3 regions of the Gordonia sp. 135 genome follow, and region 1 is predicted to be linked to each of the others. Evidence: predicted binding sites of a transcription regulator. Region 1 holds the regulator's gene; each other region holds the start of a gene.

Region 1 (2,265 bases):
GACCTCGGTGCCGACCGAAGAAGGTGTGACCGTCGCGGCGTAGTTCTGACCGACGACCGCGATGACCCACACGGCCAGAGCGAGCCCGACGCCGGCGAGAATTGCCGTCGCCGTGCGCCGACGCCGCCGGATGACGGCCGAGGGCGCGGTATGCGCAACACGCGAGACGGGTACGACCGGTGCACGACCCCGCATACCGACCGGCGAGGCGCACCGGGTGGAGGCGACCCGGCGGACCCGGACCGCCGACTCCGGCACCGGACGCCCGTCGACGGGCCGGCGGCCGTCGCCGCGGCGCATCGGGCGCGGACGCTCCAGGACGTCACCACGGACCGAATCGGTGGAGCGGTCGGGGTCGATGAGAGTGGCGGTGCGCATGATGCCCTCCGTGTTTCCGGTCGAACGCTTGTCCGTGCTCCGACTGCGTCGTCGGCGTTCGAACTGTTCGATTGTCGATCATCTGTTCGATGAACTGATGTTCGATTTGTAGCACGGCACTCCGACACTTGTCTCGCAACACGTCGAACAAATGTTTGATGCGGTCGGCATTCTCGGCTAGGGTCGTCGTCAGACAAGCGATCTACCAGCACGTTCGGAATCGAGAGGAACCCGATCATGAGCGATGACGGCGGTAAGCGCACCGGAGCGCGGGGCGCCGACGAGCCCGTCGCCCCGGCAGACATGGCGGCGGCCGAGGCCTCGCTGACGCCGCGGCAGCGCGGAGTTCTCGAGGTGATCCGCAAATCCGTGCGCGAGCGCGGTTACCCGCCGAGCATCCGCGAGATCGGTGACGAGGTGGGTCTCACGTCGACCTCCTCCGTCGCCCACCAACTGCGGACGCTCGAACGCAAGGGCCTCCTCAAGCGCGACGCGAATCGTCCGCGAGCGGTCAACATCGCACCGAGCGAGCCGCCGACGCCCACCTCACCGACCGGTGGTGCGCTACCCGAGCCCACCTTCGTGCCGGTGCTCGGCCGGATCGCCGCAGGCGGCCCGATCCTCGCGGAAGAAGCCGTCGAGGACGTCTTCCCGCTCCCCCGCGAGCTCGTCGGCGAGGGTTCGCTGTTCCTGCTGAAGGTCGTCGGTGAGTCGATGATCGACGCCGCGATCTGCGACGGCGACTGGGTGGTCGTCCGCCAGCAGAACGTGGCCGACAACGGCGACATCGTGGCCGCGATGATCGACGGCGAGGCCACGGTCAAGACCTTCAAACGCCAGAAGGGTCATGTCTGGCTGATGCCGCACAACGAGCTGTTCGACCCGATCCCGGGCGACGAGGCCGTGATCCTCGGCAAGGTCGTCACCGTGATGCGGCGTATCTGACCTCTTCGTTCTCGAGAACCGCGGCGGCAGCCTCGCGCGCCGCAGCCGGATCGGTGGTGGCGAGCGCGGCTGTCGCCGCGTTTTCGCAGGTCGACCGTGAGACGCCGCCGAGGCGGGCACCGACCGCGGCGGCCGCCACCGGAGCACTCGACAGCGAGGTGACACCCAACCCGACGAGCACACAGGCGAGGATCGGGTCCGCCGCGGCCTCGCCGCACACGCCCACCGGTTTCCCCTGATCCCGTCCGGCCCGCGCGACCGTCGCGATGAGGTGCAGGACCGCCGGCTGCCACGGATCGGTCAGCGATGCGAGATCGGCCGACATCCGGTCGGCGGCCATCGTGTACTGCGTGAGGTCGTTGGTGCCGATCGAGACGAAGTCGACCTCGGCCAGGATCGCCGGCGCGAGGATCGCGGCGGCGGGGACCTCGATCATCACCCCGGCGACCAGTCCGCGTTCCCGTACCTGAGCGGCGAAGGCGGCCGCCTCGGCCGGTGAGGCGATCATCGGCGCCATGACCCAGGGGCTCGTCTCGGAACCCTCGGCGGCGCGTGTGATCGCGTCGAGCTGATGGGCACGGATCTCGGGGTGTGCCAAGGCGATCCGGTCGCCGCGCACACCGAGCGCCGGGTTGGCCTCCTCGGGCTGGTGCACGAAGCGCAGCGGCTTGTCCGAGCCGGCGTCGAGCGTACGGATGACGACCTTGCGGCCGCCGAACGCGTCGAGCACCTCGCGATAGATGTCCGCCTGTTCCTCCACCGACGGCTCGTCGGCGCGTTCGAGGAAGGCCAGTTCGGTGCGGAACAGTCCGACGCCCTCCACCGGATGATCGGTGGCCGCACGGGCCGACGATCCGTCGGCGACGTTGGCCAGGATCGCCACCTCCACACCGTCGGCGGTGCGACCCGGGCCCGACCAGCCGGCGACCCGTGCGGCCTGAC
Region 2 (2,265 bases), 160 kb from region 1:
GCCGTTCATCCGCCCTGTGAACGGGTCGTCGGGGTCGGTGATCTGCGGCCAGTCGCGGGCGAAGGCCTCGTAAGTTCGACGCCCGAGGAGGAGTCCGCCGGCGAGGTCGAGCCACTCCGACGCCTGCCGGATGAAGGTCTCATCCATGTGCGGCACGAGCCATCCGCCGGCGGTGAAGCCGTCGGAGGTGTCCTCGTCGGCCGACCCGGGGCCCTGGGTGACGCCGTCGAGGGTGATGAATTCGGTGACGGTGATCTTCATTGCCGGGCTTCACTTTCCACCAGTTCGGCGAGCGCCGCGGTCACCGAACCCCAACCGTCGTAGAAGCCGAGTTCATGATGTCGGTCGCGATCGGATGGATTGCCGTGGCGCACGACGACGCTGTACTCGGTTCCGTCGGTGTGTTCGGCGAAGGTGATCTCGGCGGTCATGGGGACCGGCGCCGGTTCCGCGGGTCGCCAGGAGCTGTCGATGGCGTTGGTGAACACCAGACGCTCGGTGGCGTCGACGACGACGAAAACGGCGTCCATGTGCGGGACGAACGTCGCGCCGTCGTCGCTCATTTGCGTGACCAGGGCGCCGCCGGGGCGTGGCTCGAGTCGGTCGACTCGGGTGACGGTCGGGGAGGGCGTCCACCATTTCGCGAGCTGTTCGGGTCGGGTCCACGCATCCCAGATCCGTTGTCGCGGTGCGCGGATGATGCGTTGCAGGGTCAGGTCGAGTTCGGGGTCGATCATGATGTCTCCTCTGGTTCGGTGACGAAGGCTTCGAGTCGGTCGGTGCGTTCGGTCCAGACGATGCGCTGGTGTTCGAGCCAGGTCTGCAGGCGTCGCAGGCGTCGCCGGTCGAGCGTGCACACCCGTGTTCGGCCGGTCTTCTTGGTCATGACCAGTCCGCTGTCCTCGAGGACCCTCAGGTGCTTCATGAACGACGGCAGCGTCATGGGGAAGGGATCGGCGAGTTCGCCGACGCTCGCGGGTCCGCGCCCGAGACGTTCGACGACGGCGCGGCGGGTCGGGTCCGACAATGCGCCGAAGATCTCGTCGAGAGTCGCCGTACGGTTTGCCATGTGGCTAAGTGTCGCACGGCTCGTCACTTAACTCAATGGTTAAGTGAAGGATCGTCTTCGGGTTGTGGATAACTCCGGCGGGCCTGGCGACATCGGCGTACTATCGAATGTATGTACGAATCATCGTCGGGCGGAACATCGGGTCTGTCGACGGACGGTCTACGTGCCCTCCAAGGCCTCCTCGCCGGGATGCCTGCAGGCGTCGACGAGGCCGAGTCGGTGCGGCGGCTGACGCTGCTCGAGGAGATCAAGTCGGCCTGCACTGCGGTCCAGGTGCGTGAGACCGCGAATCTCGACCGGCTACGTGCCGACGATGAGGCGGCACGGAATGTTCCGCAGAAGCGGCGGGGCCGGGGACTCGCCGCCGAAGTCGGGCTGGCACGGAAGGTCTCACCGAAGAAGGGGAGTCAGTACCTCGGGTTCGCTCGTGCTCTGGCACACGAGATGCCGCATACGATGGCAGCACTCACAGACGGTGTACTGACCGAATGGCGTGCCACCATTCTCGTTCGCGAAACCGCTTTTCTGACTCGCGAATCGCGCGAAGAGATCGATCGGCGGGTGTGCGGTGACCGTGCGGAATTGGTGGGTGTGTCCGACCGCGAGATCGAATCGACGGCGAAGCGTCACGCCTACGAACTCGAGCCGGCGGCGGTGGTCGCGCGAAAGGCCAAGGCCGAGAAGAGTCGGCGGGTTAGCGTGCGGCCGGCGCCGGATCTGATGACCCAACTCTCGGCGTTGTTGCCGATGACACAGGGAATCTCCGTATATGCCTCGCTCAAGAAGCACGCCGACTCCATACTCGGTGCCGACGATCGCACGCATGCGCAGATCATGGCCGACACGCTGGTCGAACGTGTCACCGGCCGATCCGCAGCGGAACCGGTTCCGGTGTCGGTAGACATGATCATGTCCGACGAGTGCCTGTTCGGGCTCAACGATTCGGCGGCCGAAGTGAAGGGGTACGGACCGATTCCGGCAGCAGTGGCACGGGAACTCGTCGCCGCGTCGGTGTCGCCCGATGGTGAGACCGCCTCGACGATGCGTCGTATCTATGCACGTCCGTCGGATGGCGCACTGGTGGCGATGGAGTCGAAATCGCGAACCTTCCCGGCCGCGCTCGCACACTTCGTCCGACTCCGAGACCAACGCTGCCGAACTCCGTACTGCGGTGCGCCCATCGCGGAGATCGACCA
Region 3 (2,265 bases), 1.1 Mb from region 1:
GGGCATCAGCCGGGCCATCTCGTCGCCGCTGCGCAGGTGTGCGCCGGCGACCCCCGGCATCCAGCCGGCGATGGTCTCGATGTCGGTGCGTGCCCGAACCGCCGCCATCGCCATCGCCAGCCGGCGGCGTCGGGGTGCGGCGAAGTGCGCACCCGTGGTGGCGACCGTCGGCACCCCGGCGCGTGCGGCGAGACCGGCGAGCACCGCATTGCGTTCGTCGTCGTCGGGCATGCCCTGGGCGGTGAGTTCCAGGACGACGTTGCCGTGACCGTAGGTTTCGATCATCTCCCGCAGCGCGATCTCCGCGGCCGGGACACCGCCGCGGTCCAGCGCCCGCCGGACCGCGCCCTTCCGGCAGCCGGTGAGGATCAGCCAGTGTCCGTCGCCGGCGCCGGACAGGGCGTCGCGGTCGTAACGCAGCAAGCCCTTCTCGCCCGCCACCATGTGTGCCTCGGCGATGGTCCGCGACAGCCGCCGGTAGCCCTCGCCGTCGCGGGCGAGGACCAGCAGGTGTTCTCCCGGTGGATCGTTGAGGCCGCTCCGGGCGATGTCGGGTTCCAGCGACAGCTCGGCACCGAAGACCGTCGGCATGCCGAACTCGCGGGCGGCCTCGGCGAACCGGACGATGCCGTAGAAGCCGTCGTGATCGGTGACGGCCAGCGCTTGCAGTCCGAGCCGTTCCGCCTCCTCGACCAGCTCCTCCGGCATCGACGCGCCGTCGAGGAAGCTGTACGAGCTGTGGGCGTGGAGTTCGGCATAGGCCACCGACGACGAGCCGCGCGCGATGTCCTCCGCCTGGTAGGCGCCTCGTTTGCGCGACCAGGCCGGGCTGTCGCCGCCGTCGCCCGGGAACATGGCGTGGTCGCTGTCATCGGGGCCGAAAGCGGTACCCGGACGCCCGCCGTCGGGTGCCCGACCGGAGAGCACCCGCTCCATCTCCGACCACGTCGGTGGTCCCTGATCCCAGCCCACCCGAGCAGTCTATCGAACATGCATTCGAATGGACATCTCGATTCCCGCCCCGCGGTCGTTGCGCTCGGCACAAGTAAGTGCAACTCTGAGTATCAGACAGATTCCATCTCCCATCGGGGGGACGAGGACATCCAGCGGGCGACATGCCCGCTCACATGATGGGATCCCAACATGACCAGCTACTTCATCACCGGAGGCAGCGGATTCATCGGCCGACGCGTCATCGATCGACTTCTGACCGTCGACCCCGGCGCGACCATCCACGCCCTGGTTCGCGAATCCTCACGATCGGCGTTCGACGCCCTGCTCGACGAGCTCGGTGCCACCGGTCGGGTGACCCCGGTCGTCGGGGACCTGACCAGCCCGGGCCTCGGCCTCGACACGCATGACCTGCCGGAGTTCGACCACGTGGTCCATCTCGCCGCGATCTACGACATGGCCGCCGACGCCGAGTCGCAGCGCGCGGCCAACGTCATCGGCACCTCTCGCGTCGCCGACTTCGCCATCACCCACGACGCCCTGTTCCACCACGTGTCCTCGGTCGCCGTCGCCGGCGATCATCGCGGCCGGTTCACCGAAGCCGATTTCGAAGTCGGCCAAGGTTTTCCGACGGCATATCACCGGACAAAGTTCGAGGCGGAGCGGGTCGTCCGCGAGCGCGAGGGCCTGCGGTGGCGCGTGTATCGGCCGTCGATCGTGGTCGGCGACTCGCGAACCGGCGAGATGGACAAGATCGACGGTCCCTACTACTTCTTCGGGCATCTCGCCGCGCTCGGCCACCTGCCGTCGAGACTGCGGTTGCCGATGCCCGACCTCGGCACGCTCAACATGGTGCCCGTCGACTTCGTCGCCGCCGCGATGGTCGCGCTCATCGCCGTGGACCCCGAACGCAGCGGATTGGTGTTCCATCTCGGCGACCGGCGTTCGCTCACCACCACCGAGATGTACAACGCCCTCGCCCCGGCATTCGGAGCGCCCCGCGGTTTCGACGTCATCCCGCACTCGGTGGTCGAGCCCGCGCTCGCTCTGTCGGCCATGGGACCCGCCCGCGTCGGCCGCAATCTCCTTGCCGCCCAACAAGGTATCCCGTCAGCGGTGCTCGACGCGGTGTCGTTGCCGGTGGACTTCTCCTCCGACGCCACCCACGCCGTCCTCCACGAGCACGGGATCAGCGTTCCCGACTTCACCGAGTACGCACCCGGCCTGTGGCAGTACTGGTCTGCCCACCTCGACCGCTCCCGCAACCGGCGCCGTGACCCCCGGGGTCCGCTGGTGGGCAAGAACATCCTCATC

What was found. The regulator LexA, encoded in region 1, represses DNA repair genes until DNA is damaged. The targets are predictions, from matches to a motif close to CGAACANNTGTTCG.
Region 2: the regulator LexA is predicted to act here: its motif matches at 1,174-1,187, upstream of GKZ92_RS12320 (DUF222 domain-containing protein).
Region 3: the regulator LexA is predicted to act here: its motif matches at 986-999, upstream of GKZ92_RS08150 (error-prone DNA polymerase).

Annotation. Positions count from the first base shown of each region.
Region 1 is NZ_CP046257.1:2,907,372-2,909,636, forward strand. Features, by position in the region: gene GKZ92_RS13085 (LysM peptidoglycan-binding domain-containing protein) at 1-378, opposite strand, end outside; gene lexA (transcriptional repressor LexA) at 616-1,323, shown strand; gene GKZ92_RS13095 (putative PEP-binding protein) at 1,301-2,265, opposite strand, start outside.
Region 2 is NZ_CP046257.1:2,743,781-2,746,045, reverse strand. Features, by position in the region: gene GKZ92_RS12335 (dihydrofolate reductase family protein) at 1-261, opposite strand, end outside; gene GKZ92_RS12330 (SRPBCC domain-containing protein) at 258-737, opposite strand; gene GKZ92_RS12325 (ArsR/SmtB family transcription factor) at 734-1,069, opposite strand; gene GKZ92_RS12320 (DUF222 domain-containing protein) at 1,259-2,265, shown strand, end outside.
Region 3 is NZ_CP046257.1:1,772,116-1,774,380, reverse strand. Features, by position in the region: gene GKZ92_RS08150 (error-prone DNA polymerase) at 1-972, opposite strand, end outside; gene GKZ92_RS08145 (SDR family oxidoreductase) at 1,144-2,265, shown strand, end outside.